4 regions of the Mesorhizobium sp. CNPSo 4671 genome follow, and region 3 is predicted to be linked to each of the others. Evidence: predicted binding sites of a transcription regulator. Region 3 holds the regulator's gene; each other region holds the start of a gene.
The links. The regulator LexA, encoded in region 3, represses DNA repair genes until DNA is damaged. The targets are predictions, from matches to a motif close to TGTTCNNNNTGTGTTCNG.

Region 1 (5,740 bases), on a different contig from region 3:
TCAACATGACCTTCGACCCGCCCTGGTCGCCCGACCGCATGTCGGAAGAGGCGCAGGTGGCGGTGGGCTGGTACTAGGCAGGCAAAGGCTGGCGCACTTGCGCCAAGGGTAAAACTTCACCATTTTAGGTGAGGAATCATTCGGCAGGCCTTGAACCTGCATGGAATGGAGAAGGAAAAAGAATGGGACGCTTCGCCGTCATCACGATGACCGAAAAGGCCGCCGACCGGGTGCGCGAGATCGTTGCCACCCGCGACAACGCGCACGGCATCCGCCTCGGCATAAAGAAGGGCGGTTGCGCCGGCATGGAATACACGGTCGACCTGGTGACCGAGCCCAACACCAAGGATGACCATATCGAGCGCGACGGCGCCCATGTCTATGTCGCGCCTGAGGCCGCGCTTTTCCTGTTCGGCACCGAGATGGATTTCGAGCAGACGACGCTGCGCACCGGCTTCACCTTCCACAACCCGAACCAGAGTTCGGCCTGCGGTTGCGGTGAATCCGTCGAACTGAAGCCGGCCGACCTCAAGGCGCTGGCAGAGGCACGCGCCTCGGCCTGATCTTTCCTTCGCCCTGCTTACAGGGCGAAGAACACTACTCCACCCACATACCCGTCCGCCTGTGCCAGTCGGCGATCGACTCTTCCGGATAGACATCGAACACCTTGTCGCGCTTGCCGATCACGGGTTCGATCCAGTTCGCCTTGTATTTCAGCATCAGATGCACCTTTTCCGGCGGCTTCGGCAGGTCGCTGTCTATCGCCGAGGCGAAGGGATGCACCAGCTCCGGCCAGGTCGGGTCGTAGAGCCAGAGCGCCGACCCGCATTTGCGGCAGAAATTGCGCTCGCCGGTCGAGACCTCGCAATGGGGATGTTCATCGTCCTCGATCTCGGCACGGTAGACGCCAAGGCTCCTCTTGCCCCTGATGTTCAGCGTTTCGTAGTCGGCGCCGAGATTGATGGCGAAACCGCCGCCGCCCTGCTGCTTGCGGCAGATCGAGCAGTAACACAGCATGAATGGCACCGGCGTGTGGCTTTCCACCTCGAAACGCACGGCGTTGCAGCGGCAGGATCCCTTGAGCAGAAGCGGCATGACAAAAACTCCGACGGAATGGTCTCAACCTGTCAGCATGATCTTGGTTGCGCGATGACAATGTCAAATGCCGGTGACATGATCGCGGCATGGACAATGAGCGCATCGCCGAACTGTTCGCCGGCCTCGGCCCGGTCAGCATCCGCAGGCTGTTCGGCGGCAAGGGCATCTATTTCGACGGCGTCATCGTCGCCATCGTGCTGCGCGGCGAATTGCTGCTGAAGGCCGACGAGCAAAGCGCCCCCGACTTCGAAGCCGCGGGCTGCAAGCAATGGGCCTATACCGGCTCGCGCCACGGCAAGCTGGTCGCCATGCCCTATTGGAGCATTCCCGACAGCGCCTTCGACGATCCCGACGAGATGACGGTCTGGGCACGCCGGGCGTATGAGGCGGGGCGAAGGGCTGGGAAGTGACTGGCCGCTACCGAGGGGGCACGTCGAGGCCGCCCCCCATCCGGCCGCTTCTCGGCCACCTTCTCCCCAAGGGGAGAAGAGGAAGCGTCGGCGTTGCAAGCTCCTCTCCCCCGGGGAGAGGTCGGATTGCCCCGAATTGCTCTAGGCAATTCGGTCTTGGCAATCGGGGTGAGGGGGCCTTTGCCGCGTGAACCTACAGCGCCTTCGCAACCTCTGCCGCCAGCCGCGCATTGTTTTCGACAAGCGCAATGTTGGTCTTGAGACTCCGGCCGCCGGTCAGCTCCAGGATTTTTCCCAGCAGGAATGGCGTCACCGCCTTGCCGGTCACGTTGAGCGCCTCGGCAGCCTTTTGCGCCGCTTCGATGTAGCCCGCCATCTCCTCGGCCGGGATTTCGTGGTTTTCCGGCACCGGATTGGCGACCAGTACACCGCCGCCGAGACCCAGCGCTTGCCGTGTCTGGTAGAAATGCGCGATCTCTTCAGGCTTATGCAATGTGAGCGGCGCGCGGAACGGCGACTGCCGCGACCAGAAGGCCGGCATGGTCTCGCAGCCATGGCCGATCACCGGCACGCCGCGCGTTTCCAGAACCTCCAGCGTCTTTTCGATGTCGAGGATCGCCTTGGCGCCGGCCGAGACGACGATGACTGGCGTGCGCGCCAGTTCGTCGAGGTCGGCCGATATGTCAAAGCTCTTTTCGGCGCCTTTGTGCACGCCGCCAATGCCGCCGGTGGCGAACACTTTTATTCCGACCATATGCGCAGCGATCATCGTGGCGGCGACCGTGGTGCCGCCGGTGCGGCCTTGCGCCACGGCGAATCCAAGGTCGGCACGCGACAGCTTCATGGCGTCGCCGGTCATCGCCAGCGACTCCCGCTCGCCGTCGGACAGACCGATCTTGATGCGGCCGCCGACCACGGCGATCGTCGCCGGTACGGCGCCGCCATCGCTGATGATCTTCTCGACATTGGCCGCCATGGCGCCATTGTCGGGGTAGGGCATGCCATGGGTGATGATGGTGCTTTCCAGCGCCACCACCGCCCGCCCGGCGGCTAGCGCCTGCGCCACCGGCGCGTGGATGTCGATGAAGGGGCGGGCGGTCTCAGGGGTCATCTCGAATCTCCAATCCGCAGTGTGTCGCATCCACAAGGACACGTAGCCTGCACTGCGGCGTTATGAATTTGCCGGTCTCATGCCACTTCCCGGGCTTCCGGCACAAGAGCCAGAGCATCCGCAAAGGCCGCAGCGGTGAAGTCGGGAACTGCGTCGGCGCTTTCTATGGCCAGCGTCGCCGCGGCAACGCCTTCGCGCAAGGCCTGGCGCAATGGCAGGCCGCGCAGCAGCGCTGCGATCGTCGCGCCCGCCAGCGCGTCGCCGGCGCCGGTGACATCAGCGACTCTTCTCGGAGCAGGCGGCAGGATCGTAAAGGCGCCTGTGTCATCGAAGCCCAGCACCGGCGCGCTGCCCGCCGTCACCACGCCGCTGGCAAGGCCGCTGCATCGCAAACCGTCGATGACATCCCGCTCGGCGGCATTTGCGTTGACGCCGGCCAGCACGACGGCCTCGCGCCGGTTCATGAAGACCAGTGCCAGCGCGCCGAGCACCGGTATCAGCCGCACCACCTTGGCCGGCGAAATGGCAATGGCATACACCGGCTTGTCGGCGGCAAGCGAAACCAGCCGTTCCAATGCCGAGGACGGCAGATTGGCGTCGCACAGGACGGCATCGGCGGCGGCGATCGCTTCGCGGACCTTGGATCGCCTCATCTGCTTGGGGAACGCCAGATCGTACAGCGCCATGTCGGCGAAGCCGACGATCAACTCGCCCTCGCGGTCGATCAACGCCGTATAGCTCGGTGTCGTGCGATCGAGGAACACCGCCGACAGATCGGCGATCCCTGACTCGGCGATAGCGCGTGAAACGGTATCGCCGGCCGCATCGCCGCCCCGCATCGAAAGCAGTGAAGCCGAGACGCCGCGCCGCACTGTGCTGCGCAGCGCGTTGAAGACGCCGCCGCCGACATCCTCGCGCATCGTGCCGGGATTGGACGCGGCCGGCACGTAAGCGCCGGACACCTGGCCGCGCCGGTCGATATGGGCGCCGCCCACGGCCAGTATCTCTATGGATTTCACCATGCCAGCGATATGCCCTTTGTTATTGCAACTGCACAAGCGCTAGACTGCGTCGTAGACCTTCGCCAGCAAGATGGCGATTCGGCGGATCGATACAATCGAGCAGTCTGGCCCAATGCGGGGTGCATTCCTGTTCGATCTCTTGGTACGAAAAAAGAACAAATCCGGATATGACTTGTTTTTCAGATATTTGATCCCTCTTGCCAAACGAGAACAAAAAAGGTACAAAATGGCAGGGATTACGGATTGTCCGGCCTTCATTGACGACCAAGGGGTGATGTATCATGGCTCAGAATTCTTTGCGGCTTGTAGAGGATAAGGCAGTGGACAAATCAAAGGCTCTGGATGCGGCGCTGTCGCAAATCGAGCGGGCTTTCGGCAAGGGCTCGATCATGCGGCTCGGCGCGAACGAGCAGGTCGTCGAGATCGAAACGGTGCCGACCGGCTCGCTCGGCCTCGACATCGCGCTTGGCGTCGGCGGCCTGCCGCGCGGCCGCATCATCGAGATCTACGGGCCGGAAAGCTCGGGCAAGACGACGCTGGCGCTGCACACGGTGGCCGAAGCCCAGAAGAAGGGCGGCATCTGCGCCTTCGTCGACGCCGAACACGCGCTCGATCCGGTCTATGCCCGCAAACTTGGCGTCGATCTTGAAAACCTGCTGATCTCGCAGCCCGACACCGGCGAGCAGGCGCTGGAGATCTGCGATACGCTGGTGCGTTCCGGCGCCATCGACGTGCTGGTGGTCGATTCGGTCGCGGCACTGACGCCGCGCGCCGAAATCGAGGGTGAGATGGGCGATTCACTGCCGGGTCTTCAAGCTCGTTTGATGAGCCAGGCGCTGCGCAAGCTCACCGCCTCGATCTCGCGTTCCAACACCATGGTCATCTTCATCAACCAGATCCGCATGAAGATCGGCGTCATGTTCGGCTCGCCCGAGACCACGACCGGTGGCAACGCGCTGAAATTCTACGCGTCGGTGCGTCTCGACATCCGCCGCATCGGCTCGGTCAAGGACCGTGACGAGGTCGTCGGCAACCAGACCCGCGTCAAGGTGGTCAAGAACAAGCTGGCGCCGCCCTTCAAGGTGGTCGAATTCGACATCATGTATGGCGAGGGCGTGTCCAAGACCGGCGAGCTGGTCGACCTCGGCGTCAAGGCCGGCGTGGTCGAGAAGTCGGGCGCCTGGTTCTCCTATAATTCGCAGCGTCTTGGCCAGGGCCGCGAAAACGCCAAGCTGTTCCTGCGCGACAATCCCGATACCGCACGCGAGATCGAATTGGCGCTGAGGCAGAATGCCGGGCTGATCGCCGAGAAATTCCTCGAGAATGGTGGCTCTGAGGGCAATGGCGACGACGGTTTTGAGGACGAAGCCGGCGCGATGTAGGCGACGGCCAGAGTTCGGCCATAAAGTCGGCCTATGACCTGATGCTTAAGTAACCGAGTTCTTTAGTACCGCGTCCAAACCGCCGGCCTTCGAGCCGGCGGTTTTGTTTTTGGGCAGCGTCGAGCCAGCCTGGCAGCTCCTTGATTGGCCCAATTCCGTGTTTCTGGACAGGCTGGGGCGTGCCCGCTAAAAGGCCAAATCTATTTCTGCAAAGCAGAGACCAGTTTCCGCCGGCCGCGCCGGCGGTTTTCGCGAAAAGGCAGCAGTCATGAGTGGCGTGAACGAGATCCGGTCGACCTTTCTCGACTATTTCCGCAAGGAGGGCCACGAGGTCGTGGCCTCGAGCCCGCTCGTGCCGCGCAACGATCCGACATTGATGTTCACCAATGCCGGCATGGTGCAGTTCAAGAACGTCTTCACCGGTCTGGAGAAGCGGTCCTATTCGCGCGCCACCACTGCGCAGAAGAGCGTACGCGCCGGCGGCAAGCACAACGACCTCGACAATGTCGGCTACACCGCGCGCCATTTGACCTTCTTCGAGATGCTCGGCAATTTCTCCTTCGGCGATTATTTCAAGGAGCGTGCCATCGAGCTTGCCTGGAACCTGATCACCAAGGAGTTCGGGCTGAAGAAGGACAAGCTGCTGGTCACCGTCTACCACACGGACGACGAGGCGGCCGGCTTCTGGAAGAAGATCGCGGGTTTCTCGGACGATCG
Region 2 (5,740 bases), on a different contig from region 3:
GAAGAAGGGGCCGGGATCGTAGGTCATCGCCTGATGCGGGCTGAGGAAAGCGAGGAAGTTGATGGCGAAGGCTGTGGCTACCCCGACATAGCGCGGATTGGCCATGCCCAGTGCCGTCGGCACCAGGATCGGCACGACAAACAGGACGAACCAGCCGAAGCCGGGCAGGGCAGGCAATGCGATCTGGCCGACGAGGAAGGCGAAGGGCAAAGCCAGCAACGTTCCCTTGAAGAAGCCCCAGGACACCTGCACGGGGTCGGGGCGAGCCGCAAACAGGCTCGACACGACGGCAACGAGAATGACGGTGCCGGCGGCTTCCGACCATTTCGTCGTCAGCCAGAACGCCGCGACCAGCAGTGTGGCAAGGGCGGCGCGGATGGCATTGCGCGCCGCGCCGGGATAGTCGCGATGCACCACCAGGGCCGGCTGCCGGTTGCCGGGGCCTGGCCGGCGCGTAACCGGCGCGCGCAGTGCGTCGAGCCCGCGCAGCACCTGCTTCAGCGCTTCGGCGAAATCGGCGGCGATGGTGAGGCGGGTGATGGTGCCGACCCTGTCGTCGCCTTGATCGGTCGCGGCATCGGGCATTTGCCGGGCCTTGGCCGAGATGGCGTCGAGGCGTGCCACCCAGGGGGTGGTGTCATCCAAGGCGCCGGGCTTGGCGGCTAGCTCGCTGACAAGCGCCTGCAATTCCGAGCGCACTGGGATGAGTGCGGCGTTTTTCGGGGCGGCGTGCGAATGCAGCGCGCGAGCCGCCGACAGCGCCGAGAGCAGCTGTCCGATGGTGCGCCGGACCGGATGGGCGCGTGGCGCGAAACTCGGTGCCTCAAGTCTGGCATAGGCGCGCATCTCGCCAAGCGTCTGGGTGTCGGCGACCAGCTTTCGATGCAGGCTGGAGAGCGTTGCGGGATCGCCGCCGGAGAACGCACCGCCGGCATAGGTGGCGAGATCGAGAATGCAGCGTTTCAGCCGCGAGATGATCGCGTCGCTGGCCAGTTTTGGCAGGATCAGCCGGCTGGTCAGGCCGGCGCAGACGATGCCGAGCACGATCTCGGCGCAGCGCGCGACCGCGAGGTCGACGACCAGATGCGGCTGTCCGAAGGCGGGTAGGCCAATGATCATCGCGGTGTAACCGGCAAGTGCCGCCCCATAGGCTTCGGGATTGCGCAGCAGCGAGGAAACCAGAGTGCAGATGCCGATCCAGACGGCGAGCACCGTCACCAGCACCCATGGGTTGGTGCCGAAGACCGTGGTGATGCCGATCGCCGCGACGCCACCGGCAAGCGTGCCGAGCAGCCGGTAAAAACCCTTGGCCAGCACCATGCCGGCAACTGGCTGGGCGACGATGAACACCGTCATCATCGCCCATTGCGGGTGGTCGAGCTTGAGGGCGTAGGCGGCGAGCAGCGCGATCAGGCCGGCCGAAACGGTTCTAAGGGCGAAAATCCAGTCTGAGCGCGTCGGCTGCGTCAGCCCGGCCAGGCTCGTTTCGAAATAGGCCTTCAGCCGTGCCCAGGTCACATGCTCGTCTCCGCAAATTGAGCCTGTTATGGACCGGCAGGAGGCTAGATATCCAGCACTTCCGCTTCAGCGAATTCGGCACGTTCCTGGATGAAGCGGAAGCGGGCTTCCGGCTTGGTGCCCATCAGTGCGTCGACCGCGTCCTTGGTCGCCGCCTCGGCGTCGATCACATCGACGCGCAGCAGCGTGCGCTTCCTCGGATCCATGGTGGTCTCCTTGAGCTGAGAGGCCATCATTTCGCCCAGACCCTTGAAGCGGCCAAGCTCGACCTTGCCGCGTCCGGTGAATTCGGTACGCAGGAGCTCGTCCTTGTGCGCATCGTCGCGGGCGTAAGCAACCTTGCCGCCTTGCCTGATCGAGTAAAGCGGCGGCACCGCCAGATAGAGGTGGCCGCCACGCACCAGCGCCGGCATTTCCTGATAGAAGAAGGTGATCAAAAGCGAGGCGATGTGAGCGCCGTCGACGTCGGCGTCGGTCATGATGATCACGCGGTCGTAGCGCAGATCCTCGTCGCGATACTTTGAGCGCGTGCCGCAGCCAAGTGCCTGGATCAGATCCGATATCTGCTGGTTGGCGGCCAGCTTGTCGTTGCCGGCGCTGGCGACGTTAAGGATCTTTCCGCGCAGCGGCAATACCGCCTGGCTGGCACGATCGCGTGCCTGCTTGGCCGAGCCGCCGGCCGAGTCACCTTCGACGATGAAGAGTTCGGCGCCTGCCGCCGCGTTCTGCGTGCAATCGGCGAGCTTGCCGGGCAGGCGCAGCTTGCGCACCGCGCTCTTGCGCGACACTTCCTTTTCCTGGCGCCGGCGCACCCGCTCGTCGGCGCGCGCGATGACCCAATCGAGCAGCTTCGAAGCTTCCTGCGGATTGTCGGCCAGCCAATGGTCGAACGGGTCGCGGATCGCCGTCTCGACGATGCGGATGGCCTCGATCGTCGCCAGCCTGTCCTTGGTCTGGCCAACAAATTCCGGTTCGCGGATGAACACCGACAGCATGCCGGCGGCCGAGATCATGACGTCTTCTGAGGTGACGACCGAGGCGCGCTTGTTGCCGACAAGATCGGCATAGGCGCGCAAGCCCCGGGTCAGCACGTTGCGGAAGCCCGCCTCATGCGTGCCGCCTTCGCCGGTCGGGATGGTGTTGCAGTAGGAATTGATGAAGCCGTCGCCGCCGAACCAGGTCACCGCCCATTCAAGCGAGCCATGGCCGCCCTGCTTTTCGCTTTTTCCCGCGAAGATTTCGCGCGTCACCTGGAAATCGTCGCCGAGCGACGCCTTAAGATAATCCTTCAGGCCGCCTGGAAAATGGAACTCAGCCTTGGCCGGCGTCGGATCCTTTTCCTTGATCAGGGAGGGATCGCAGGTCCAGCGGATTTCAACGCCGCCGAACAGATAGGCTTTCGAGCGCGTCATGCGGTAGAGCCGGGCCGGCTCGAAGGCGCATCCCTTGCCGAAAATCTGCTCGTCGGGATGGAAGCGGGTCTTGGTGCCGCGGCGGTTGTGCACCTCGCCGAGATGCTCCAGACCGCTTACAGGAATGCCGCGCGAGAACCTTTGGCGGTAAAGCTGGCGGCCTCGCGCGACTTCGACCTCCAGATGGTCCGACAGCGCGTTGACGACGGAAACGCCGACGCCGTGCAGGCCGCCCGAGGTCTCATAGACCTTGGAGTCGAACTTGCCGCCCGAATGCAGCGTCGTCATGATGACTTCGAGCGCCGGCTTCTTGTATTTCGGATGCGGATCGACCGGGATGCCGCGGCCATTGTCGGTAACGGTCAGAAACCCGTCCGCTGAAAGCTCGACGTCGATGAAGGTGGCATGGCCGGCAACCGCCTCGTCCATGGAATTGTCGATGACCTCGGCGAACAGATGATGCATCGCCTTGTCGTCGGTGCCGCCAATATACATGCCCGGCCGGCGCCGCACCGGCTCCAGGCCTTCGAGCACCTCGATGTCGGCGGCGCTATAGCCTTCGCTGCCGTCCTTGGTCGCGGCCGGGCGCTTGGCTGCCGCCTGCACCAGCGGATCCGCCGGGCGCGCCGGTGTGCGGACCGGCTGAGGCTGCTTGTCCATATTACCGAAGAGGTCGTTGTTGTCGTCCATGCCTGCCATACGGTCCGGTGCTGCGAATCACCCGTCGATACTGCCACGCTTTTCGGCGCCAAGCGACGGAGGTTCCTGTTACGTTCGGGGATTTGACCCCCTCATATCCTAAAACCATTCGATAACCAAGCGGGCGGAAATAGATCGAATGCCGCCATTCTGCATTGCTGATTCTTTAACAAAACGGCCTAGCGTGAGCCCAACATAACAAGAAACTGCGGGCATCAGGGGTTTCGGCGTGAGGGGCAAGGCCATAACGATGATCGGCATCGCCGCCGTTTTCGGCGCGATCTCGATCTTTGCCGCGGATTTCTGGGTCAAGAGCCAGGCTAAGCCCAATGCCGAGGAGAAGACGGCGTCAATCGCCGCTCCGGCACCGCCCAGGATCGAGTTCAAGACCATCGTGGTGGCGAACGCGCCGTTGCGCTACGGCATGGAACTCGACCGCGCCAAGCTCAGCGAAATCCCGTGGCCGCAGGATTCCCTGCCGCAGGGCGCCTTCCCGACCATCGACGGATTGCTCGGCGAAGGCAGCCGCGTCGTGCTGTCGCCGATCGAGGTCAACGAGCCGGTGCTGCTGACCAAGCTGTCGGGGCCAAATGGCCGTGCAACGCTTTCCAACATGATGACGCCCGGCATGCGGGCGGTGACCATCCGCACCGATGAGATCGCCGGTGTCGGCGGCTTCGTCACGCCGGGCGACCGCGTTGATGTCGTGCTGACGCGCGATGCCGGCGAAATCCAGGAAGTGGCCAAGAACGCGCAAGGGGCGGCCGGGTCGACCGTCACGTCCGAGATCGTCGTTGCGGACGCCAAGGTGCTGAGCGTCGGCCAGGGTGCCGATGTGCGCCAGACGACGCCGCAGATCTCCAATTCGGTGACCATCGAGGTGACGACCGAAGGTGCGCAGAAAGTGGCGCTTGCCCGCACCGTCGGCACGCTGTCGCTGTCGCTTCGTTCCGCGGGTGAAGGCGGCGATGGCAAGAACGGCGTCACCACCATCTCTTCCTTCGGCGGATCGGCGGCGGCCAAGGCTCAGGCCGCGGCCGGCTCGCTGTTCGATGCGATGACCAAGGAGCCTGAGAAGCCGAAATTCAAGACAATCATCGTGACGCGCGGCACGAAGGCCGAGGAATATCAGGTTCCCGCGCGGGACCAGAAGTAAAGGCCGGTGGGGACCGGACGGGACAGGGCAATGTTGATGCGTACCCTATATCGAATGACGGGCCGGCTGCGCTTCGTGCGCAACCTGGCGATGGCGGTTGCTCTGGCTACGGGCGGGATGCTCACCTTGCCCGGCGCAGCCAAGGCGGGCAATGATGTGGTCTATGTCTCGTCGACCAAGAATGCGTCGATCAAGGTCGCCAAGGGCAAGCCCAAGACAATCATGACGAGCGCCGCCTTCTACCAGATCGTCATCGGCGATCCGGAGATCGCCAACGTCAATCCGCTGACCGACAAATCCTTCTATGTGCTGGGCAACAATCTCGGCACCACTGGCATCGCGCTGTTCGACGACAAAAAGCAGCTTGTCGGCACCATCGACATCGAGGTGACGCTCGACACCGACCAGCTGGCCAGCACCATCCGCGCCAGCGTGCCGGACGCCAAGATCAAGGTCGGCTCGGCCAATGGCCGTGTCGTGCTGTCGGGCGAGGCCGATGACGCGGTGGCGGCGGACAAGGCAAGCAAGATCGCCAGCCGCTTTTCCGGCAATGAGGAAGTGATCAACTCGGTCAACATCTCGTCCTCGCAGCAGGTTCAGCTCAACGTCCGCTTTGTCGAGATCAACCGCCAGGCCGGCCAGGATCTCGGTGCCAAATACAGCGCCAATTTCGCCTATGGCCTCGGCGGGCGCGACGTCACCATCGATCCGGGAACCGTGCCGGCGGCAGGCACCGGCGAGATCATCGGCCGGCTGTTGTCGAACGGTGTGTCGATCGACATCGCCATCAAGGCGCTGGAAGAGCGCGGCCTCGCCCGGCGACTGGCGGAACCAAACCTTATTGCGCGTTCCGGCGAGACGGCGAGCTTCCTGGCCGGCGGAGAATTCCCGATCCCGGTTTCGGAAGACAACGGCAAGATCTCCGTCAGCTACAAGAAGTACGGCGTTAGCCTGG
Region 3 (5,740 bases):
CCGTTGATGAGGATACCTAGCCCCATATTGACGTCGGCAAATCCCTGCGACTGCACCATCAGCGCGCCGCTCGAGGCCGAAAACGCGCTCGCCAGTCCGACACCGCCAATGGTCGCCGCCCAGACATTGATGCCTTGCGCCTCGGCCATGTCTGGATTGGCGCCGACGGCGCGCACGGCGGTCCCCTTCTCGGTCCTGAAGAACATGTAGAGCGCGGCGAAGACGACGAGCGCGAGAAGGCCGGCGACAACGATCTTGCTGGCGGGGAAACCTGGCCGCGCGAATGGCACCCAGTCAAACACCATTGGCGAGCCGAAAACGGAGAGGTTGGACTTGCCCATGATGCGAAGGTTGATGCTGTAGAGCATCGTCATCATCAGGATGCCCGCGAGCAGCGTGTGGATGCGAAAGCGCAGATGGATGAAGGCGGTGCAGCAGCCCGCCGCGAAGCCCGCCACGAATGCGACCACGATGCAGGTCAGCGGCGATACGCCGGCAGCCAGAAGCACGCCGCAGACGCAGCCGCCCAGTGGAAAGGCGCCTTCGCTGGTGAGATCGGGAAAATTCAGCATGCGAAACGGGATCATGATGCCGAGCACGACAAAGGCCAGGATCAGGCTTTGCGCCAGGGTGACCGGCATGATCGCGACGAAGCTGGTGAGAACCTCCTGAATAAAACCCATGATGATCAGCTCGCCAGCAACATGCGGTCGGTCTTGACGGAAAAATGGCTAATCAGGTCGATCACCGTGACCCTGGCCTTCTCCTCGCCGGTAACTTCCAGCAGGACCCGGCCCGCGTCGAGCATGATCACCCGGCTGCCATAGTCGACGGCGTGCTGCATGTTGTGGGTCACCATCAGCGTGGTCAGCTTCAGCGCGTTGACGGCGCGCACCGTCGCCTGCATGACGATCTCGGCCGTGCGCGGATCGAGCGCTGCGGTATGCTCGTCGAGCAGCAGCAGGTCCGGCGATCCGCCGACCGCCATGATCAGTGACAGCGACTGACGCTGCCCGCCCGAAAGCAGGTCGACGCGGGTGTCGAGACGATTTTCGAGGCCGAGGCCCAATATCGACAGGCGCTCCTTGTAGGACGCAAGCCGCGTGGCGTTCAGCCCTTGTCGCAGCGTGCGTTTTTGGCTGCGCAGATCAGCCAGAAGCATGTTCTCCGCCACGGTCATGCTGGCGGCGGTGCCGCGCATCGGATCCTGGAAGACACGCGCCAGTCTTGTGGCGCGCTTGTACACCGGCATAGCTGTCACATCGGCGCCGTTGATCAGGATCTTGCCGGTATCCAGGACAAGGGCTCCGGAAATGGCGTTGAGCATGCTGCTCTTGCCGGCGCCGTTGGAGCCGATGACGATGCCGAACTCACCTGTAGCCAGTGACAGGCTGAGGCCGTCCAGCGCGACCTTCTCGTCGGCCTGGCCCTTGTAGAATACTTTGCGCGCGGATCGGATATCGAGCATCGTTCCTCCCTGGCGTAAACGGTGACGGCGCCAACGCCGTCACCCCCGCAGCCCGATATCAGTCGACGATGCAGCCGCAATCGGCCAACGAAGCCGGTATCTCGATGCCGAACGCGGCCATCGCCTTGCGGGAAATCGTTGCCATGTGGTCCTTGTAGGCCGGGCGCGACGGCGCGATCGTCTTGGGATCCTTGCCCTTGAGGATCTCGGCGGCGATGTTGCCGGCGTTCATGCCGACCTGCGTGTAATTGACCGCGAAGCTCGCCGGTACGGTGCCGTTGCGGACCGCGCTGTCATCGGAGTTAACGACCGGGATGCCGGCCTGGCGGGCAGCCGCGGAAACTGCGGCGATCGCCGGCTGGATCAGGTTCGAAGCCGGGCCGTAGATTACGTCGACCTTGCCGGCGAGCGAGGCGATACGTTGCTGGATGTCATTGACGTTGTCGACACCGACTTCCACAACTTCGAAGCCGGCCGCCGGTGCCGCCGCCTTGATCTTTTCGACCAAGGCGACGTCATTGGCCTCGCCTGGATTGTAAGGCACGCCAAAGCGCTTGGCGTTTGGCAGCAGCTTCTTGGTGAAGGCCATCACCGCGGCGACATCCTGCAGATCGCTGGCGCCGGTCATGCCATCGTCGCCGGCGTCCCATGACGGCACCAGCTTGGCCGCCACCGGGTCGGTGACCGCGGCAAAGACGATCGGAATGCCGGAGCCCGCGAGCGCCTTCTTGGCGATCTGCGAGACCGGCGTGGTGATGGTGTAGATCAGCTTGGGCTGTTCCGCCTGCAGCTTGGCGATCATCTGCGGCACCAGCGATGCGTCGAAATTGGTATGGCTTTCCGCGTAGACGACGTCCTTGCCCTCGACAAAGCCCTTGTCCGTCAGTGCCTTCTTGAAGCCGGCTATGGCAGCGTTGAGCTGCGGATGCTCGCCGAAATTGGCGATGCCGATGCGGATCTGATCGGCTGCGGCGCTCCCGGCGCTGAGCATCAATGCGCCTGCCAGGGCCAATCCCGACAGCCAAGCGGATTTCGACTTCAACATCATTTCCTCCCAGATTTGATCAGCGCCGCTCACAGGGCGGCAACTGCGGCGATCATGGTCAGTCCCTCGCCGCGTGTCAAACATTATATATAATTCTTGCCATGCCTCCACATCATATATAATTTTCGCAAGCCCGATGATGGACGGATCGCGATGCAGGATCAGAACAGCTCCACTAAGACCGAAGCGGCCTATCAGCTGCTGCGGCGCGATATCCTGACCACCCGCCTGATGCCGGGCGCGCCGCTCAAGCTGAGCGCGCTGCGCACCACATACGGCGTCGGCTGGACGCCGCTGCGGGAAGCCTTGTCCCGACTTGAAGCCGAGCGCCTGGTCACCGCCATCAGCAATCGCGGCTTTGCCGTCGCTCCCGTGTCGCGCGCCGAGCTCGAGGATCTGGCGCGCGCAAGGATGGTTGTCGAAATGCCGCTGTTCCTGGAATCGATCGCGAATGGCGGCAGAGAATGGGAGGACGCGGTCGTCACCGCCCATTACCGGCTCTCGCGCTGCAAGACCGCGGTCGACGACCCTTCCGATGCGGCCGTCGACAAATGGGACGAGAGCCATGAGGCCTTCCATGCGGCGCTGCTGAGCGCGGCAACATCCAACTGGCTTTTGCGCTTCCGCTCGACGATCGCCGATCAGTTGCGGCGGCATCATCGTTTTCTCGGTCTGGCGCCGACATTGCGGGCGGCGGCCGGCCTCAAGGATGGCTATGGCGAAGCCATGGACGCCTTGCGCGAGGCGATCGCAATCGAGCATCACACCGAGATCATGGAAGCGGCGCTCGATCGCGACGTGGAGCGAGCAAAAGCACTGATGACGGCGCATATCGGCTACACGCTGCACGTCTATGTGCACAGCGAAGACAGCGGCGCCAACAACACCTACGCCGCACGTGCCGGCAGTCTGAAAGCGGTTTCCGGATGACCTTGCCGCGGCGCGTCATCTCCGGCGGCAAAATCGATGCCGGCGCCTATGCGCAGGTTCTGGCCGGAGCGATGCCGGGAGCCTGAACGCGTTCTATCCCCGCATAGCCAGCGATTGTTGACGTTTTGATTTCGTTTCGTTCCGCCGAAAATGGATCCGTTCGCCATACAATCCACCCTGAGAATGCCTTTCAAACGCCTGATGCCAAACAGGATAAGAGGATACGCCACAGGCTATTAACCATAATGATTTCAATGCACGTGCCGACGGTGAAGGTGGTCGGTTGACGCCTGCCACCCGGAGCGAAAATTTCTGGGGCCTTAACAAATTCACTAAACTTTAAACAGTTGCAGAACACAACTGGAACAGATAGTGTTTGTTCTGGGTTTGTTTTTCGATTCTGGTTCACACCCTTCGTTCAATGCCTTGGGGGCCGCCATGCTGACACGCAAGCAACATGAACTGCTGATGTTCATTCATGAACGGCTCAAGGAAAGCGGCATTCCGCCTTCCTTCGACGAGATGAAGGAAGCGCTCGATCTTGCCTCCAAGTCGGGGATCCATCGACTGATCACGGCACTGGAGGAACGTGGCTTCATTCGCCGGCTGCCGAACCGGGCACGCGCGCTGGAAGTGCTGCGGTTGCCGGATTCGATCGCGCCCGGCCTCAACGCGGCAAAGAAATTCTCGCCGAGCGTCATCCAGGGCAGTCTCGGTCAGGGCGGCCTTGGCCGCCAGATCAAGCCGGCACCATCGCGCCTGCCCTCCGCCGGCAATGATGACGACGCGGTCTCCGCCGTGTCGATCCCGGTGATGGGCCGTATCGCCGCCGGTGTGCCGATCGATGCCATCCAGCATCAGACGCATTCGATCTCGGTGCCGCCGGACATGATCATGGGTGGCGAGCACTATGCGCTGGAGGTCAAGGGCGACTCGATGATCGAGGCTGGCATCTTCGATGGCGACACGGTCATTATCCGCAACGCCGACACGGCAAGCCCGGGCGAGATCGTCGTCGCCCTGGTCGACGAGGAGGAAGCGACGCTGAAACGGTTCCGCCGCAAGGGAGCCTCGATTGCGCTCGAAGCCGCCAACCCGGCCTACGAGACGCGCATTTTCGGGCCCGACAGGGTCAAGGTGCAAGGCAAGCTGGTCGGGTTGATCCGGCGCTACTGAGCAGGCACGGCCTTCTTTTCAGGTTTTTGATAGGGCGCCAGCCCCCTCGCCTCGCGTGAAAATTTTCGCTGCGCATGCCAGGGCCGATACGGTCCATCCACCGCGAAACTGACGATTGGCGGACCGGTCGCCGATTGGCGGTCGAAGAAGACGGCGCCACTGCCCTTTCGGGCCAGTTGCCGTCTGGTAACGACAAGAACCAGCGGATTGTGGCAGGCATCATAGCCTGTCGCGTCATTGACGACGATCAGATCGGCAAAACCGCAGGCCTTCCAGGTGGCCTTGCGGTCTTCGACATGTGCGATGATCGCACCCGACGGGTGCCGGGCAAGACAGACACCATCCGTGCAATAGAATGGCGCTCCAGGCGGGAGGTTGACGGCATCGGCAATGCCGAATTGCCCGTCCGCCTTGTCGAACATCTCCGGCGCGACGATGGTTTCGGACACCAGCGCGCGTTTCCAATTGTCGACGGTGAACTCGTTCGGGCGAGCCCGGCTGACCGCGAGTTCGCCGCCGCCGATCGGCACCGCGACCAGCCGCGCATCTTCCGAGATAAGCACATCCGGCGTGCGCGTATCCGACACCGTCAACAGTCCGGCAAGCGCGAAGGGCAGTGCCGCGAGCCGCAGCCATGTCGTCGCCATCGTCGCGATGACCAGGGCAATCGTCACCAGCAGGACGGAGTGCTGCGAAATCAGCCCGACCGCATCGACGGGAGAGCGTTCCGATATCCACGCCGATATGGCGATCATCGCCGTCAGGCCTTTGCCCATCAAGTGGAGAAAAGGCCCGTCCAAACCAAAGGGCATTGTCAAAGCGCTGACAACCGCCAGAAACATGACGACTGAGACAATTGGCATGATAGCCAGATTTGCGAACAGGCTGAGCGGCGACACACGCTGGAAGTGCCATATTGCAAACAGCGCCGTGGCACTGCCGGCAATGATGGACGTCATCGCCACCCCTCCTGTGAGCGCGAGGAATTTTCGCGTGAGAAAGCCCGGTAGCGATCGCTTCGGCGGTGGCGGCCTTGCCTTTCCCGTGCGGTGATCAGCCCAGCCTGCATAGGCACCGACCAAAGCCGCAGTCGCAGCGAACGACATCTGGAAGCTTGGGCC
Region 4 (5,740 bases), on a different contig from region 3:
TCGGGCACGGAGCGCGCCGCCTCCAGCGCCACCGTGCCATAACCGACGGCCTGCTTGCCAAAACGCTCGCGGATCTTGTCGATGGCGCGGTCGGCGCCGAAGCGGGCGAGGCCTTGTCTGCTGCCGGGGCGACGCTTCTCGTCGGCGAGGCCAAGCGGCAGATCGAGCTGCAGCTCGACACTTTCCTCGAGATGCGAGACCGAGATCGCCAGCAGCGAGATCGTCTTCTCTCCGGGATGGTCGGCGAGCACGCCGCGCACCAGGTCGCCAGCGACCTCGGCCAGCATGGTCGTCGCCGAAATCGGCTGATCCAGCGTGATCGACCGCGTCACGGTGCTGAGATCGGCAAAGCGCACGCGCACCGTCACCGTGCGACCGGGCCGCGCCTTGGCGCGCAGCCGGCTGGCGACGCGGTCGGCCAGATGCAGCAAGGTCGGCACGATCACCCGCGCCACGGCCGGCTTCTGCCCAAGCGCCGATTGCGCGCCGGCCGATTGCGCCCGCCGCCTGGTCTCCAGTTTTATCGGGTCGCGGTTCCATGACAGGGCGGCGAGCTTTTCGCCGGCGGCGGGCCCGAGCAGCCTGGTCAGTGCGCCGCTATGCGTCCTCGCCAATTGGCCGATGGTCTCGACGCCGATCTCGGCCAGCCGCGCCCTGGTCGCCGGCCCGACGCCCCACATCAGGCCGACCGGTAAATCGTGCAGGAAGGCGAGCTCCGTGCCGGGATCGACCACCACCAACCCGTCGGGCTTGGCGACCTGCGAGGCGATCTTGGCCAGATGCTTGGTGCGGGCCACGCCGATCGAGATCGGCAGGCCGAGTTCGGCCCGCACGCGGCGGCGGATGGCCGTGGCGATCTCCTGTGGCGAGCCGAACAGATGGGTGCAGCCGGCGACATCGGCAAAGGCCTCGTCGATGGAAATGCGTTCGACCACCGGCGTGAAATCGTCGAGCACCTTTATCGCCGCGTCGCCCAGCCGCTGGTAGTGGCTGAAATTCCCGCCGACGAAGATCAGCTGCGGGCAAAGCTCGCGTGCCTTGCGCCCCGGCATGCCGCCACGCACGCCAAAGGCGCGAGCTTCATAGGAAGCGGCCAACACCACGCCGCCGCCGACGGCAATCGGCTTGCCGCGCAGCGACGGGTCGAGCAACTGCTCGACCGAGGCATAGAAGGCATCGAGATCGGCATGCAGGATGGTGGCTGTCGTTTCCATCCGGCTGCATATCCACGGTTGCTGATGGATTAGAACGAATAGAGAACATAACGCGTACAGCTGTCAAGCGGTATGTCCGCGTTCGGCTGTATCATCTGCGCTCTTCCCGCGAAAACTGCACAGCCAAATGTCGAATCGCGGTTTTCAACAACGTCCTAGAGACGGGCAACGAGGCTGCAGCATACGCCTGAGTGCGTAAGGAGGACGACATGACCGACCACATCAACGCGCCTTACTCGGAGTGGTTTGAAGCGCACAAATCGCATCTCAAGAAAGAAAAGGCGTTGACGCGCCAGCGTCAACAGCTCGCGGCGGAGCGGCGGGCACTGCCGTGGCTGCGCATCGACAAGCCCTACGTTTTCGATACGAGCGAGGGAAAGAGATCGCTGGCCGATCTGTTTGCCGGCCGCAGCCAGCTGATCGTCTATCACTTCATGTTTCCGCCCAATGCGGATTATCGCTGCACCGGCTGTTCATTCCTTTGCGACCACATCGACGCCGCCAACCAGCATCTCAGGCATCACGACGTCTCCCTGGTCGTCTGCGCGCGTGCACCGCTCGCCGAGCTCATGGATTTCAAGGCGCGGATGAACTGGCAGTTCGACTGGGTTTCGTCGTTCGGGAGCGATTTCAATTTCGACTTCCAGGTGTCGTTCACCGAGGACCAGATCAGTTCGGGCAAGGTGCTCTTCAATTTCGAAGAGGTCGCGATGACAGGCAGGGATCGCGGTGGCGCGACCGTTTTCTACCGGGATGACGACGGCAAGATCTATTGCACTTTCCAGGTGCGGAGCCGGGGCGGCGAGAACCTGATCGGGACCTACAGCTATCTCGACCTCACGCCCATCGGCCGCAATGAAAACGGGCCATCGCATACGCTGGGCGATTGGGTCCGCCTTCACGATGAGTATGATGATCGCTGATGATCCGCCGCGCAGTTGGGCAAAGCCCACCTCGGGGCATCTTTCAGAACTTCGGTGATCAAGCGTTCGCCAGATGCTCCGCCCGCAGCGCCGCCTTGATCGGCTCCAGCGCCGGTTCGCCGCCGGCCGCCAGCTCGTCGGCGATGCGGGCGAGCTGATCGTCGGCCTTGCGGTGCTTGCTGCCCCAGGCGCCGAGCGTGGCCAGCACCGGCAACAGGTCGATGCCGGCCTCGGTCAACCGGTAGATCGCCTTCAGCCCATGGCTCGGATCGTCGCTGCGGGTGAGGATGCCTTCGTCCTGCAGCGTCTGCAGGCGCTCGGCCAGCGTGCGCGAGGAGATGCCTTCATCCGACTGCAGGAATTCGCGAAAATGCTTTTTCCCGGCGAAGACCAGGTCGCGGATGATGAGCAGCGTCCAGCGGTCGCCGAGCAGTTCCAGCGACAGGCTGATGGGGCAGCCGGATCTTTCGCGCGTCGACATGTCTATGGTTCCATTTTTAAATCACTTTACTCTTGACATCATTTTTCCCGCACGTCAATGGTTCCAAAAGTAAACTAATTCCCCTTGAACCGGACAAACGAGGAGACGACGATGAAAAAGCTGATCCTGCAGATGCAGATGTCGGTCGACGGTTTTGTCGGGGCGAGCGAGGACCATCGCTGGCAGCTCTGGGAATGGGGCGACAACATCGGTTGGGACGAGGACCTAAAGCGCGATTTCAACACCGTCTTCGCCGGCATCGATACCATCCTGCTCAGCCGCAAGATGGCCGAGGAGGGCTATCTCACCCATTGGGGTAACGCGGCGAAGAAGTTTCCCCACGACCCGTTCTACGCCTTCGCCCAGCGTATCGTGGAGGCCCGGAAGGTGGTGCCGAGCGACAGGCTGAAGGCTTCGCGATGGGAACGCACGACGGTGGTGAGCGGCGACCTGCCGCGCGAAGTCGAGGCGCTGAAGGCGGGCGAGGGGGCTGATATCGCCGTCTTCGGCGGCGCCGGCTTCGCCTCCTCCTTGATCGCCGCCGGGCTGGTCGACGAGTTCCAGCTGTTCGTCAACCCGGCGGTGCTGGGCGCGGGACGCCGCATCTTCGACCAGGGCGGTTTTCAGAACCTCCGGCTGGTCGGTTCGAAGGCCTATGGCTGCGGCATGGTGATCAACCGCTACGCTCCGGCGAGGTGACCGCAGCGTGGCAAAGGCATCGTGCCGATAAAAACTGTTTGGGCAGAATCCTTTGCCCTCGTCTCCTCGTCTTCAAGGTGCGGTCGCCGTCGTGGCGGGCGCGGCAATCCCAGATGGAGATGATGATGATCCTGGTGACGGGCGCCACCGGCCTGAACGGCAAAGCGATCGTGCGCGAGCTCGCGCGGCAGAAGCATGAGGTGAGGGCGCTGGTGCGCGATCCCGACCGGGTGTCCGTGGCAGGGCTTGGCGGGCTTGCCGGCGTTGAACTGGTCGGGGGCGACATGCGCCGGGCGGACACGCTGGGCGCCGCACTCAATGGCATCGACCGTGTGCTGATGATTTCGACCGCGGCCGAAGACATGACGGAAACGCAGTGCCGATTCATCGATAGCTGCAAGCAGGCCGGTGTCGCGCATGTGATAAAATTCTCCGGTGCCGAATCCAACATCGGCTATGACGCGACGAAGTTCCGCTTCACCCGCATGCATGAGGAGGTCGAGCGCTATCTGGAAGGGGCCGGCATGGCATGGACGCATCTGCGCCCCAGCCAGTTCATGCAGGTCTACCTGCGCGACGCGCCGACCATTGCCGCCGAGGGCGCATTATATCTCGCGCTCGGCGAGACCGAACTGTCGCCGGTCGATGTCGAGGATATTGCCAAGGTGGCCTTCCGGCTGCTGCGCGACGGTGGCCATGAAGGCGAGAGCCTCGATATGACCGGGCCGGAGGCGCTGACGATGAGCGCTATCGCGGCGCTGATATCGCAAGCGATCGGCAAGCCGGTTCGCTATGTCGATGTCAGCCCCGCAGAGCGGCGGCGCAAGCTGCTGGCCGGCGGTGTTCCGGCCGGCTTCGCCGATGCGCTGGACGAACAACTGGCCGAGCGGTTGCGACGACCGAAATCGCGGGTGCATCTGGCCACGCACGACATGTTCGGCGTGCGGCCGACGCCGTTCCTCGAATTCGCCCAACGCCACGCCGCGATGTTTCGGGGAGAGGGTTAGACGGGTCCCGGAAAAATCATCCGCGGGCGGCGTATCCTTTTTATCAGCCCGTCCGTCTCTGCTTCTCGAAAGGTCGCGCGGTCCGCGATCCGTAACCCCAGGAGAGCATCATGGCGAGCATTGAGAGCGAAGCAAACAGGAACCATTACGCGGCGATCGCCGCCAATGCGGGCAAGATGGCCAGTCCGCAGGCCTTCGTCGATTTCAGCGACAGCAGTTGGACGGCGCTGACCGGCGAACCCGGCGGCGTCGATTATATCGAGGTGGATGCCGGCGGCGTGCCGGCCCTATGGGTCGTGCCGAAGGGCGCCGACGACCGGCGCGTGCTGTTTTATGCGCATGGCGGCGGCTTCCTCGGCGGCTCGATCTACACCCATCGCAAGCTGGTCGGCCATCTGGCCAAGGCCGTCGGCTGCCGGGCCTTGCTCTATGGCTATCCCCTGGCGAACCAGGGCAAGTATCCGGCCCAGCTCGAAGCGGCGATGGCAGCCTGGAACTGGCTCATCGACCAGGGTTTCGATACCAGGCTTATTGCGCTGGCCGCAGATTCCTGCGGCGCGGTGCTGACCTATGGCGTCCTGCAGCGGCTGCGCGCGCAAGGTCGGCCGCTGCCGGTCGCCACGGTGATGATGTCCGGCTGGTTCGACATGGCGCTGACCGCTGCCAGCTACGAAACCAACCGCGAAAAGGATCCTTTCTTCGCCAAGGGGGGTGTCGACTGGCTGGTGACCAACTTCATCGGCGACCGCGACCGGCTCGATCCGGAGGTCAGCCCGCTCTATGCCGATTTGAGCGGCTTTCCGCCCGTCTTCCTGCAGGTCGGCGCCGACGAGACGCTGGTCGACGAAAGCCGCATGTTCGCCGAACGCGCGCGGCAGGCTGGCGTCGAGGCGCGTCTCGACGTCTTCGACGACATGCTGCACTCCTTCCAGATGATGGCCGGCAAGGCGCCGGAAGCCGACGATGCGATCGGCCGCTTCGCCGCCTGGGTGCGGCCGAGGCTGGGCCTGCCGGATGCTGGCGACAATGTCGCCGACAACAGGGCGGCGTGACCATGGGCCGGCTTGTGGATGCGCGGCGCTTGCGCGATGCTGTGGCAACGCCGAGCGACGTGCCGCGATGAACCAGCAGATCCGCAATTCCAGTGAAACGAGGCAAGGCATGGAGCCACGCCTCGCCCCCGAAGGCCTGTTCGACCTGCGCTACCGGGCGTTCCTGGAAACGGTCTCGCATTTGCGCGTCCGCCTGCACCGCTATTGCGCGCGCATGACCGGTTCGGCGCTCGACGGCGAAGACATCATGCAGGAGGCTTTGTTCGAGGCTTATCGCAAGATCGGGCTGCTCGACGATGCGCAGGCCTTGCGACCGTGGCTGTTCCGCATCGCTCACAATCGCTGCATCGACTTCATTCGTAAC

Region 1: the regulator LexA is predicted to act here: its motif matches at 3,848-3,865, upstream of recA (recombinase RecA).
Region 2: the regulator LexA is predicted to act here: its motif matches at 3,691-3,708, upstream of parE (DNA topoisomerase IV subunit B).
Region 4: the regulator LexA is predicted to act here: its motif matches at 1,245-1,262, upstream of dinB (DNA polymerase IV).

Annotation. Positions count from the first base shown of each region.
Region 1 covers NZ_JBWLUW010000009.1:113,820-119,559, reverse strand. The annotation lists gene AC04SF_RS24340 (SUF system Fe-S cluster assembly protein) at 1-77, shown strand, start outside; gene sufA (Fe-S cluster assembly scaffold SufA) at 183-563, shown strand; gene AC04SF_RS24330 (GFA family protein) at 598-1,095, opposite strand; gene AC04SF_RS24325 (TfoX/Sxy family protein) at 1,185-1,508, shown strand; gene AC04SF_RS24320 (pseudouridine-5'-phosphate glycosidase) at 1,702-2,619, opposite strand; gene AC04SF_RS24315 (carbohydrate kinase family protein) at 2,697-3,641, opposite strand; gene recA (recombinase RecA) at 3,923-5,023, shown strand; gene alaS (alanine--tRNA ligase) at 5,292-5,740, shown strand, end outside.
Region 2 covers NZ_JBWLUW010000016.1:50,341-56,080, forward strand. The annotation lists gene AC04SF_RS31745 (FUSC family protein) at 1-1,518, opposite strand, end outside; gene parE (DNA topoisomerase IV subunit B) at 1,563-3,620, opposite strand; gene cpaB (Flp pilus assembly protein CpaB) at 3,859-4,785, shown strand; gene AC04SF_RS31760 (type II and III secretion system protein family protein) at 4,816-5,740, shown strand, end outside.
Region 3 covers NZ_JBWLUW010000006.1:168,063-173,802, forward strand. The annotation lists gene AC04SF_RS18885 (ABC transporter permease) at 1-683, opposite strand, end outside; gene AC04SF_RS18890 (ABC transporter ATP-binding protein) at 689-1,468, opposite strand; gene AC04SF_RS18895 (ABC transporter substrate-binding protein) at 1,527-2,513, opposite strand; gene AC04SF_RS18900 (GntR family transcriptional regulator) at 2,667-3,443, shown strand; gene lexA (transcriptional repressor LexA) at 3,882-4,619, shown strand; gene AC04SF_RS18910 (ComEC/Rec2 family competence protein) at 4,613-5,740, opposite strand, start outside.
Region 4 covers NZ_JBWLUW010000003.1:33,258-38,997, forward strand. The annotation lists gene dinB (DNA polymerase IV) at 1-1,214, opposite strand, end outside; gene AC04SF_RS08325 (DUF899 domain-containing protein) at 1,424-2,137, shown strand; gene AC04SF_RS08330 (winged helix-turn-helix transcriptional regulator) at 2,196-2,618, opposite strand; gene AC04SF_RS08335 (dihydrofolate reductase family protein) at 2,730-3,317, shown strand; gene AC04SF_RS08340 (SDR family oxidoreductase) at 3,443-4,324, shown strand; gene AC04SF_RS08345 (alpha/beta hydrolase) at 4,435-5,376, shown strand; gene AC04SF_RS08350 (sigma-70 family RNA polymerase sigma factor) at 5,444-5,740, shown strand, end outside.